4 linked regions of the Metabacillus sp. KUDC1714 genome follow. The protein of the gene in region 3 interacts with the protein of the main gene of each other region in a pairwise test. Links are inferred from orthologs where the notes say so. Each region holds a gene or a part of one and is shown on either strand. Other genes may lie near its edges.

Evidence for each region.
Region 1: the proteins of rho (region 3) and nusG interact in binary tests that used the Escherichia coli proteins (3 or more experiments, as listed by UniProt). The link is inferred for Metabacillus sp. KUDC1714 from one-to-one orthologs.
Region 2: the proteins of rho (region 3) and yhbY interact in binary tests that used the Escherichia coli proteins (3 or more experiments, as listed by UniProt). The link is inferred for Metabacillus sp. KUDC1714 from one-to-one orthologs.
Region 4: the proteins of rho (region 3) and hfq interact in binary tests that used the Escherichia coli proteins (3 or more experiments, as listed by UniProt). The link is inferred for Metabacillus sp. KUDC1714 from one-to-one orthologs.

The regions. Positions count from the first base shown.
Region 1 is NZ_CP055263.1:2,082,376-2,085,293, forward strand. Bases 93-2,918 are described here. They hold nusG (transcription termination/antitermination protein NusG), read left to right. Parts: upstream 93-1,151; coding sequence 1,152-1,685; downstream 1,686-2,918. Other genes in these bases: sigH (RNA polymerase sporulation sigma factor SigH), read left to right, coding at 93-491; rpmG (50S ribosomal protein L33), read left to right, coding at 587-736; secE (preprotein translocase subunit SecE), read left to right, coding at 791-973; rplK (50S ribosomal protein L11), read left to right, coding at 1,942-2,367; rplA (50S ribosomal protein L1), read left to right, coding at 2,479-2,918. Outside these bases: more of sigH, read left to right, coding at 1-92. UniProt on the Escherichia coli protein: Part of the processive rRNA transcription and antitermination complex (rrnTAC). The complex forms an RNA-chaperone ring around the RNA exit tunnel of RNA polymerase (RNAP).
Region 2 is NZ_CP055263.1:256,496-259,558, reverse strand. Bases 1-2,971 are described here. They hold yhbY (ribosome assembly RNA-binding protein YhbY), read left to right. Parts: upstream 1-1,324; coding sequence 1,325-1,618; downstream 1,619-2,971. Other genes in these bases: rsfS (ribosome silencing factor), read left to right, coding at 2,775-2,971; yqeK (bis(5'-nucleosyl)-tetraphosphatase (symmetrical) YqeK), read left to right, coding at 2,204-2,770; HUW50_RS01310 (nicotinate-nucleotide adenylyltransferase), read left to right, coding at 1,642-2,214; aroE (shikimate dehydrogenase), read left to right, coding at 489-1,331; yqeH (ribosome biogenesis GTPase YqeH), read left to right, coding at 1-470. Also shown: more of rsfS, read left to right, coding at 2,972-3,063.
Region 3 is NZ_CP055263.1:1,672,264-1,675,257, reverse strand. What follows is about bases 13-2,914. They hold rho (transcription termination factor Rho), read left to right. Parts: upstream 13-775; coding sequence 776-2,053; downstream 2,054-2,914. Other genes in these bases: HUW50_RS08040 (thymidine kinase), read left to right, coding at 2,901-2,914; rpmE (50S ribosomal protein L31), read left to right, coding at 2,366-2,578; HUW50_RS08055 (UDP-N-acetylglucosamine 1-carboxyvinyltransferase), read left to right, coding at 13-311. Also shown: more of HUW50_RS08055, read left to right, coding at 1-12; more of HUW50_RS08040, read left to right, coding at 2,915-2,994. UniProt on the Escherichia coli protein: Facilitates transcription termination by a mechanism that involves Rho binding to the nascent RNA, activation of Rho's RNA-dependent ATPase activity, and release of the mRNA from the DNA template.
Region 4 is NZ_CP055263.1:4,409,498-4,412,349, forward strand. The notes cover bases 88-2,847. They hold hfq (RNA chaperone Hfq), read left to right. Parts: upstream 88-1,235; coding sequence 1,236-1,460; downstream 1,461-2,847. Other genes in these bases: miaA (tRNA (adenosine(37)-N6)-dimethylallyltransferase MiaA), read left to right, coding at 259-1,197; spoVK (stage V sporulation protein K), read left to right, coding at 1,734-2,702. UniProt on the Escherichia coli protein: RNA chaperone that binds small regulatory RNA (sRNAs) and mRNAs to facilitate mRNA translational regulation in response to envelope stress, environmental stress and changes in metabolite concentrations.

The sequences.
Region 1 (2,918 bases), 410 kb from region 3 along the record:
TTGGTGCGGATCGAGAGGATATTATTCAAGAGGGAATGATTGGTTTATATAAAGCCATTCGTGACTTTAAAGAGGACAAGCTCACTTCATTTAAGGCATTTGCTGAATTATGTATTACCAGGCAAATCATTACCGCTATAAAAACCGCTACTCGTCAAAAACATATTCCGTTAAATTCTTATGTATCATTGGACAAGCCGATTTATGATGAAGAATCGGATCGGACATTAATGGATGTTATTTCCGGTGCAAAAGTTATGGACCCTGAAGAGCTCATCATTAATCAAGAGGAATTTGATGACATTGAGGTTAAGATGGGTGAATTATTAAGTGATTTAGAACGAAAGGTGCTGGTCTTATATTTAGACGGCCGTTCATATCACGAAATTTCAGAAGAATTAAATAGACACGTGAAGTCCATCGATAATGCATTGCAGCGTGTAAAGAGAAAACTTGAACGGTATTTAGAATTAAGAGAAATTAGTTTGTGAAAATCAAAAATTAGGCTGAATTTGATCGTTTATTGACGAAAAAACCTCACTATGATACAGTTTTATGGAATAAAAGTGAAACGGTAGGTGAGGAAATGCGAAAAAAAGTAACGTTGGCTTGTACTTCCTGTGGAAGTAGAAACTATACTACAATGAAAAATATAACGAGCACAAATGAACGGTTAGAAGTCAATAAATTTTGTAAAGTCTGTAATTCGCATACGAACCACCGTGAAACAAAGTAGTCTTCATAAATTATTTTATACGAAGTTTCCCTATTATTCCTGGAGGTAGCATTCATGCAACGTTTAGTTAATTTTTTCCGAGATGTATCTCGTGAAATGAAGAAGGTTAGTTGGCCGAAAGGTAAAGAATTGACAAGGTATACAATTACGGTTGTATCCACTGTAGTATTTGTTGGTGTTTTCTTTGCGGTCATTGACTTAGGTATTTCTTCTTTAATTCGTTTAATTTTTGAATAACAGATGGAAAATCGTGCTATAATAGAAAATATTAATCTTTCTCTGCAAAACCCGTTAAACGGGTTTTTTCATTGTTTAAAAAAGATTTAGTATTCATGTAGAATAATATAGATTTTCGTATTGGTGCGTTTAGTATAAAATCTACTGTGGGGAGGGAAGGACAAGTTGTCCTGACACTATGGAAAAGAATTGGTATGTTGTACACACATATTCAGGTTATGAAAATAAGGTAAAAGCAAATCTAGAGAAACGTGTAGAATCTATGGGCATGGAAGATAAAATATTCCGTGTGGTAGTACCTGAAGAGGAAGAAACAGATTATAAGGACGGCAAAAAGAAAGTTGTAAAGAAAAAAGTCTTCCCTGGATATGTACTAGTTGAGATTGTAATGACTGACGATTCTTGGTATGTTGTTCGTAATACGCCCGGAGTAACTGGGTTTGTTGGTTCGTCTGGTCATGGGTCAAAACCAACACCTCTATTACCTGATGAAGTGAGTTTCATCTTAAAACGCATGGGTATGGATGAGCGTAGAGTTGAATTTGATTACGAATTGAAAGAAACAGTGAAGGTCACAGAAGGACCGTTTGCAAACTTTACTGGATCGATCGAAGAAATTGATCAAGATAAAAATAAGCTTAAAGTTCTTGTTAATATGTTTGGACGTGAAACACCTGTAGAGTTGGACTTTGAACAGGTAAGTAAATTATAATCTAAAAAAACTTGAAATCAATTATGAAAAGTGTTAAACTTTCATAGGTCAGTATGTCTCAGGATTATGAGACAGAATTATGTTTTTACACTGATCAGAAATACAGTTATTTCTGAATCGATATGGGTAGGTAAGCTCGTCAATAAACTTGATTTGACTTGTTGCCCAAATTTTAACCATTCATATTACGAATGGCTTAGATGAGTGGGAGGGTATAACCCAATTACCACATCACGGACTTAAGGAGGTGTGTCTCGTGGCTAAAAAAGTAATTAAAATTGTAAAATTGCAAATTCCTGCAGCTAAAGCTAATCCAGCTCCACCAGTTGGTCCTGCATTAGGTCAAGCTGGTGTTAATATCATGGGATTCTGTAAAGAATTTAACGCTCGTACAGCTGATCAAGCTGGCTTAATCATTCCAGTTGAAATCACGGTATTCGAAGACCGTTCATTTACATTTATTACGAAAACTCCGCCTGCTGCTGTTCTTCTTAAAAAAGCGGCTGGAATTGAGTCTGGTTCTGGTGAACCAAACCGTAATAAAGTAGCGACAGTTAAGCGTGACAAAGTACGTGAAATAGCTGAAACAAAAATGCCTGATTTAAACGCAGCAAGCGTTGAATCAGCAATGCGTATGGTTGAAGGTACTGCACGTAGCATGGGTATCGTTATCGAAGACTAATTTTTTATTAGATTCGAATGTTTTTTGGGGTTGCGAGTTTGCTTAAAAACAAGTTCGCAACCTTTATTCGTGGGAGGTTATTCCGCTAAAACCACTAAGGAGGAAATAAAAATGGCTAAAAGAGGTAAAAAGTTAGTAGAAGCTGCTAAGCTTGTAGATCGTACTAAGTTTTATGCGGTTCAAGAAGCAGTGGAACTAGTTAAAAAAACTAGTGTTGTTAAGTTTGACGCAACTGTAGAAGTTGCTTTCCGTTTAGGAGTTGACCCTAAGAAAGCTGACCAACAAATTCGTGGTGCAGTAGTACTTCCTAATGGTACTGGTAAAACTCAACGTGTATTAGTATTTGCTAAAGGCGAGAAAGCGAAAGAAGCTGAAGCTGCTGGTGCAGATTTCGTTGGTGATGCTGATTATATCACTAAAATCCAACAAGGTTGGTTTGACTTCGATGTAATCGTTGCGACACCAGACATGATGGGTGAAGTTGGTAAATTAGGTCGTGTATTAGGACCAAAAGGTTTAATGCCAAACCCTAAAACTGGAACTGTAACATT
Region 2 (3,063 bases), 1.4 Mb from region 3 along the record:
CATCTCTATATGATACGCCTGGGATTATTAATCATCACCAAATGGCGCATTTTGTTGATAAGCGAGACTTGAAGCTATTAAGTCCTAAAAAGGAACTAAAGCCAAAAATATTCCAATTAAATGAAAACCAAACATTATACTTCGGTGGACTTGCCAGACTCGATTATGTAACAGGTGGGAGAGAGTCACTTGTTTGTTATATTCCGAATGAATTGACGATTCATCGGACTAAGAGAGAAAATGCTGATTCATTGTATGAGAAGCATGCGGGAGAGATGTTAACCCCGCCAAGAAAAGAAGATGTGGATACATTCCCTAGATTAATACCTCATGAATTTACGATTAAAGAAGGGAAAACAGATGTTGTTTTTTCTGGTTTAGGTTGGGTAACTATTAATAATCCTGGCAAAAAGGTAATTGCTTTTGCTCCTCAAGGAGTAAATGTAACACTAAGAAAATCGTTAATTTAAACGGGGAGAGGTCATATTATGGGGAACTTATATGGCGTAATTGGATGTCCAATTAATCATTCTATGTCACCTGACATCCATAACGATGCTTTTAAAGATAAGAATATAGATGGTTATTATCATGCTTTTCATGTTGAGCCTGATCAACTTGGTGAATCAGTTCAGGCCCTTAAGGTATTGGGGGTAAAAGGTTTTAATGTTACAATCCCACATAAAATTTCTATTATCCCCTATATGGATGAGCTTGATGTAACAGCTAAAATTGCTGGCGCAGTAAATACAGTTGTTAATGTAAATGGACGACTAGTCGGACATAATACAGATGGTAATGGCTATGTCGACTCATTAACTCATGTTTTAATAAAACCGATAATTGAGCAAAAAATATTGATTATCGGTGCAGGTGGTGCAGCTAGAGGTATTTATTTTACGCTTGCACATCAAGGCTGCCAGGATATTGACCTATGTAATCGAACAATATCAAAAGCAGAAGAGCTTATAATGGAATGTCCATATGAAAATACAAGTAAAGCCTTAACATTAGAAGAGGCAGAATTGCAGCTGGAAAGCTATGACGTTATAATTCAAACGACAGCAGTAGGTTTACACCCGAATATAGATCAGAAACCATTGTCTCTAAACAATGCTAAACAGTCAGTAGTCGTAAGTGATATTGTTTATAATCCAATAAAAACTGCGTTATTACAGGAAGCAGAAGAACGCGGATTAACGATACATAACGGTGTTGGTATGTTTGTTCATCAGGCTGCACTTGCCTTCAATTTATGGACAGGTTTAGAACCATCTATCGAAAAAATGACAGAAATTGTTTATGACAAACTAGGAGGTACATCATGTTAACTGGAAAACAAAAACGTTTTTTACGATCAGAAGCACATCACTTGAATCCAATTTTTCAAGTTGGTAAAGGTGGAGTAAATGAAAATATGATTAAGCAAATCTCAGAGGCGTTAGAAGCTCGTGAGCTTTTCAAAATATCTATATTGCAAAATTGTGAAGATAACAAAGATACAGTTGCTGAAACATTAGTTAAAGGAACAGGTGCAGAACTTGTACAGATCATTGGCAACACAATCGTTTTATATAAAGAGTCTAAAGAAAATAAGCAGCTTCGTTTACCTAATTAATTGATTCCTGAGGAGGGATAAAAATGTCAAAAAAAATAGGGATTTTGGGTGGGACATTTGATCCGCCTCATTATGGCCATTTATTAATTGCTAGTGAGGTTTTACAAGCATTGCAATTATCTGAAATATGGTTTATGCCTAATCAAATTCCTCCTCATAAACAGAAAGAAGACTTTACTGATAGTAAGCATCGTCTAAATATGTTAAAGCTTGCTACTAGTGAACAAGAACACTTTAAAATCGAAACGATCGAATTAGAACGAAAAGGTCCTTCCTATACATATGACACACTTTGTCTATTACGCGAACAATTTCCTACATATTCCTTTTACTTTATAATAGGAGCAGATATGATAGAGTATTTACCAAAATGGTATAAGGTTGACGAAGTCGTAAAATTAGTTACGTTTGTCGGAGTGAAACGACCTGGATATGAAACCAGTACAAAATATCCAATCACCGAGATTGAAATCCCACAATTTGACGTTTCTTCTACAATGCTAAGAAATCGGTTAAAAGTAAATAAAAATACTGCTTATCTTCTACCCGAAGATGTGAAAAGATATATAGAGGAGAATCGCTTATATGGAACGTGAAGTAGCATTAAAGCTTGTGGCTGAGCAAATCACAGAACATCGCTATGTTCATACAATTGGTGTTATGGAAACGGCGGTCCAATTGGCGCGATATTATGGGCAGGATCCGAAAAAAGCTGAGTTAGCTGCGATTTTTCATGACTATGCAAAGTTTCGCCCGAAAGCAGAAATGAAACAAATCATTGAAGAACAACAAATGTCAAAAGAATTGTTAGAACATAATAGTGAACTATGGCATGCGCCAGTTGGTGCATACTTAGTTGAAAAAGAAGTGGGGATTACTGATCAAGATGTTTTGAGTGCGATTAAGTACCATACTTCTGGACGACCAAATATGACACTACTAGAAAAAATTATTTATGTGGCAGACTATATTGAGCCAGGTAGACATTTTCCTGGTGTTGAAGAGGTTAGGGAGCTTGCACAATCAGATCTAGACCTAGCATTAATAAAATCATTACAAAATACGATGATGTTTTTATTGAAAAAAAATCAAGCAGTTTATCCTGATACATTTCAAACATACAATTCTTTAGTATTAACAGGAGGAAGATAAATTAATGGATAGAAGAGATATTTTAACAACAGTAGCAAAAGCAGCAGATAGCAAACGTGCAGAGGATGTCATTGCACTTAATATGCAAGGAATTTCCTTAATTGCAGATTTTTTTCTTATCTGTCATGGTAATTCAGACAAACAAGTTCAAGCAATTGCAAGAGAAATAAAAGAACAGGCTGCAGAAATGGACATTCATGTAAAACGTTTAGAAGGTTTTGATGAAGCTCGCTGGGTGTTAATTGACCTTGGTGATGTCGTAGCACATGTGTTTCATAAAGATGAACGTAGCT
Region 3 (2,994 bases):
TTTACTCTGCTAGATTTAAACATATAGATGAGCTAAGAAGAATGGGCGCTATAATAAAAGTTGAAGGCCGTTCTGCAATTGTCTCTGGCCCAACAAGACTTCAAGGTGCTAGAGTTAAAGCAAGTGATTTACGAGCAGGAGCAGCTTTAGTATGTGCGGGCCTTATGGCTGAAGGAGTAACAGAAATAACTGGTTTAGAGCATATCGATCGTGGATATAGTCAGTTAGAGGAAAAGCTATCAGGACTAGGAGCTACGATCTGGCGTGAAAAATTAACAGATAAAGAAATCGAGCAACTGCAAAATTCATAAGAAGAGGGCATGTGCCTTGTTCATCTGATGGAACACATAGCTTAAAGAAAAAACCAACCTACCGCACTACTTGGTAAATAGCAACAAATTTTGGCGAGTCAGCCTAATAAAAAAAGATAAAGATATCTACATTTTGGAAAGTGAGGGAATAAAATCTCACTTTCCTTCTATAAAAACCTCTAACTTCAAATAGATTTTCCAAAAATGATTGATTAAATCTCTAAAATAGGGTAAAAATAAAGAGTGCTGCATGAATTACTGCAAATCTACTTCAAGCTCACCTTCATTTTCCTTCTCGATCCAAACGTGATAGTTTTTTCTTCATTAATGCAACTGATGGTAAATCTTCTAATATGTGAAATTTGCTATCTAATTACGTTTTCATTACCAGTAGAAATGAATTTGACAATCGATAGATGGAAAACAATTGTAAAAAATTGAAAATTAAAAAGAGTGGTGTTTTTATGAATCAAGTTTCAATTTCTTCATTAGAACATATGAAACTGAAAGAATTATATGAGCTTGCCCGTCATTATAAAGTTTCCTATTACAGCAAGCTGACGAAAAAAGAATTAATTTTTGCTATATTAAAAGCAAATGCTGAACAAGAGGATTTATTATTTATGGAAGGTGTCTTAGAAATCATCCAGTCTGAAGGCTTTGGCTTCTTAAGACCAATTAACTATTCACCAAGCTCAGAAGATATTTATATTTCAGCTTCCCAAATTAGGCGTTTTGATTTGCGAAATGGGGACAAAGTATCTGGTAAGGTTCGTCCTCCAAAAGAAAATGAACGCTATTACGGTTTGCTTCATGTAGAAGCGGTTAACGGCGAAGATCCAGAGACGGCAAAGGAACGTGTTCACTTCCCAGCATTAACTCCTCTCTATCCAGATAGACAAATTTACCTAGAAACAAAACCAAATTATTTATCCACAAGAATTATGGACCTAATCGCACCAGTTGGTTTTGGTCAACGTGGATTGATTGTTGCCCCTCCTAAGGCAGGGAAGACAATGCTGTTAAAAGAAATTGCGAACAGTGTTACAACGAACAATCCTGAAGCTGAACTAATCGTTTTATTAATCGATGAGAGACCTGAAGAAGTAACTGATATTGAACGTTCTGTAGCTGGAGACGTGGTTAGCTCGACGTTTGATGAAGTTCCAGAAAATCATATTAAAGTAGCAGAGCTAGTGCTTGAGCGAGCGATGCGTCTTGTTGAACATAAAAAGGATGTAATTATTTTAATGGATAGCATTACACGTTTAGCACGTGCATACAATCTGGTCATTCCTCCAAGTGGTCGAACATTATCTGGTGGTATTGATCCAGCTGCTTTCCATCGCCCTAAACGTTTCTTTGGTGCAGCACGTAACATTGAAGAGGGTGGAAGCTTAACAATCCTTGCAACAGCGCTAGTCGATACAGGTTCTCGTATGGATGACGTTATTTATGAGGAATTCAAAGGAACTGGTAACATGGAGCTTCATTTAGACCGCTCACTTGCAGAAAAGCGTATCTTCCCAGCAATCGATATCCGTCGTTCTGGTACAAGAAAAGAAGAGCTGCTTGTTCCAAAAGATCATCTTGATAAATTATGGGCAATTCGCAAGTCAATGACAGATTCTCCAGACTTTGTTGAAAAGTTCCTAAGAAAGCTTCGTCAAACAAAATCAAACGAAGAATTCTTTAGTAATTTAGATGTTGAAATGAAATCAGCTAGGAAAGTAACTAAGTAGTATTAGTGGGGAGCAAGGCACCTGCGCTTTTCGAATTGTCTAGCTCCGGTGCCTAGCCCCTCGGGGTCATAAGCCACTCACGAATTGAAGGTAAAGAACACCTTCTATTCGTGTGTGTCTTATGCCTGTCGGGGCTGAACAAGGCACCTGCGCTTTTCGAATTAGTAATATTTAACTTCGGCTTGCTTTTAAACTTGGCACTTGTTATAATTTCATCATGTGCTTTTCTAGTGATGGTTCGTCAACCGGACGAGTTACACCTAGATATTTAACTCTGTTTCGAATGATTCAGGGCGGAAGGAGATGAAAAGAATGAAAACAGGAATTCATCCAAACTTTAATAAGGTTATGGTGAACTGCGCTTGTGGTAACGAATTCGAAACTGGCTCTGTAATGAAAGAGATCAAAGTTGAGGTTTGTTCTGAGTGTCATCCATTCTACACAGGACGTCAAAAATTTGCAGATGCAGGTGGACGTGTAGATAAATTCAATAAAAAATACGGCATTAAGCAACAGCAACAATAAAGGCTTTTTCCAACAGGCAAGACGAAACTGCTCTTGCCTGTTTTTTCACGCCAACTTTTGTGATTTTTAGGCCTTAACCCATATTATTTGGAGAATTTGATCACTTTAGTGAGTGTTAGATAGGTTTATCTAGCTTCGGTAAGAGTGGAAAGAAACCTCAATTGTGGAAGTTTTACTTTAGGATATCCTACATATATTGGTAGGGATTTTTGAACGTATGTGATGCATGAAGTTTCATGTTTTATATAGATGGTAAAGTACCAATATAAACGGTACGGTCAATCGACTCGGGAATATGATGACGAAGGGAGAGGCCGTTTTAATGTATGTAATGAAACAAAGTGGATGGCTTGAAATTATTTGCGGAAGCATGTTTTCAGGTAAATCAGAGGAACTCATTCGCAGAGTTCGACGTG
Region 4 (2,852 bases), 2.7 Mb from region 3 along the record:
ACAAATTAAGATGTTTATTTGTAATGATAGTTTCATAATATTATTATGTAAACAGTTTAGTTGGAAATTATTATTAATTCGATTTGGATGATATTTCTTCTATTAGTCAAAAATAGTAATCATTTCATTAAAAGGAAGCATTTTACATACAAAATGTTTACAATTAGATTAAAAAGGGAACAATAATCTGGTGTTCAAGTAGTTCACATGATAAGATGATGAACGTAGAATCTATCTGGTGTGAAAGAGTGATTGTTTGTGGAGAAAAGGAAACTCGTCGTCATCATTGGTCCAACAGCAGTTGGAAAAACAAAACTAAGCATTGATTTAGCTCATCGCCTTAATGGTGAAGTTATTAGTGGTGATTCAATGCAAATTTATAAGAATATGGATATCGGGACAGCAAAGATCAAAGTAGATGAAATGGATGGTATACACCATCATTTAATTGATATAAAAAATCCTGATGAAGATTATTCTGTAGCTGAATTTCAGGCGACTGTCCGTCCTTTAATTGAAGAAATTTCAAATAAAGGGAAAACACCAATGATTGTTGGAGGTACAGGCTTATATATACAATCTGTTTTATATGATTATCAATTTACAGAAAACCCTACAGATCCTGAATTTAGGTCAAGGCTTGAAAAGGAGCTAGTGGAAAAAGGTGAAATAGCGCTTCATAAAATACTTGAAGAAATCGATTTTGAAGCAGCAAGTAAAATTCACCCAAATAATAGTAGAAGGGTGATTCGTGCCCTTGAGATTTATCACTGTACAAACAAAACTATGTCTGAATACATAAGAAGTCAAGAACAGGAACTGCTTTATGATGTAGCATTAATTGGGTTAACCATGGATCGAGAAGTGTTGTATGATCGCATTAATCAACGAGTTGATCTTATGATTAACCAAGGCTTAATTGAAGAAGTAAAGCAACTTTATAATCTAGGTATCCGTAATACTCAAGCGATCCAAGCGATTGGTTATAAGGAGTTATATGACTATTTTGATGGAAAAATAACCTACACTGATGTGATACAATTGCTGAAGCAAAATTCTAGAAGATATGCAAAACGTCAGTTGACCTGGTTTCGAAACAAGATGGATGTCAAATGGTTTGACATGACCCCACCAATCAAGCATGATAAAATGGTTGATGAAATTTTTACATATATTGCAGGAAAGCTTCAAGATTAATCGAATTAAAAGGTATAGAGAAAAGAGGAGGACGAAACATGAAACAATCTATCAACATTCAAGATCAAGTTCTTAATCAATTACGTAAGGATGGTACTTTTGTAACTGTATTTTTACTAAATGGATTTCAATTAAGAGGCCTAGTTAAGGGCTTTGATAACTTTACAGTTCTTTTAGAAACAGAAGGTAAACAACAACTTATTTATAAACATGCAATCTCTACTTTTTCACCACAAAAAAATATACAATTAGTGCTTGAATAAAAAATAGGAATGGAGCTGATGGTTAGTATCGTCAGCTCCATTTCTATTTCCCCGAAATACTATTTAAGTATCAATACTCCTAAAAAAGTTTCTACTATGGTGGTAAATTTCTAATAAATGAATATAAATAAAGGAATGAATATTTCTTGGGAAAGCGCAAAAAACAACATCCTTCATACATTTTCATCACGTTTGTCGAAGATTGAAAGCACATTATAGTTTATTAGTAAAAAGCCTAAGGATAAACAGTTTCAGATTGTGAGGTGAACATCTTTGGAACATGATCGAGCAGTTACTTATAAAACCAATGGACAGATTAATATCATATTAAATAATCAATCTAAAGACAAAATCGATGATAAAGTAAGCTCATCCTCCTATGACTTGAAAATCCCAAAAGTAGAAGGGAAGCATACAATTTTAAAAGAAATAGAAGCCGAAATGAGTTCCCTTGTAGGAATGAATGAAATGAAACGAATGATAAAAGAAATATATGCTTGGATTTTTATCAATAAAAAGCGTGAGGAACAAGGTTTAAAGGCTGGAAAACAAGCCCTCCATATGATGTTTAAGGGGAATCCAGGAACTGGTAAAACAACGGTAGCAAGGTTAGTTGGGAAGTTGTTTTTTCAAATGAATGTCTTGTCAAAAGGGCATCTAATTGAAGCTGAAAGAGCTGATCTTGTAGGAGAATATATTGGTCATACGGCACAAAAAACTCGTGATCTTATAAAAAAAGCACTAGGTGGAATCTTATTTATTGATGAAGCCTATTCACTTGCTAGAGGTGGGGAAAAAGATTTTGGCAAAGAAGCTATTGATACATTAGTAAAACATATGGAGGATAAACAACATGATTTTGTATTAATACTTGCAGGGTATCCAAGAGAAATGGAAAACTTTTTATCTCTAAATCCCGGACTATTGTCAAGGTTTCCACTAGTTGTAGATTTTCCTGATTATTCAGTTGATGATCTAATGGAAATTTCTGACCGGATGATGTCTGAGCGGGAATATCGCTTTAATGATGAGGCAGTAATAAAACTTAGGGAACATTTAATGTCTGTTAAAACGATGACACCTCCAGCAAAATTTAGTAATGGCCGATATGTTAGAAATATCATAGAGAAATCAATACGTTCTCAAGCAATGCGCTTATTACTTACAGATAAATATAACCGTGAGGACCTTCTAACAATTAAGGGCCAAGATTTAGTGTTAACAGATGAAAAGGCAAATTAACGAAGTCTGTAATGGAAAAAAGGTGATTGGCTCAACAATAGAGACAATCACCTTTTTCTGTTTATCAGAAAACATTTTAATTTTTTCTTATTCTCATCATTTGCCGTTCTTTTTTTGACTCTTATGTCATACATGATATATCAGATTTAA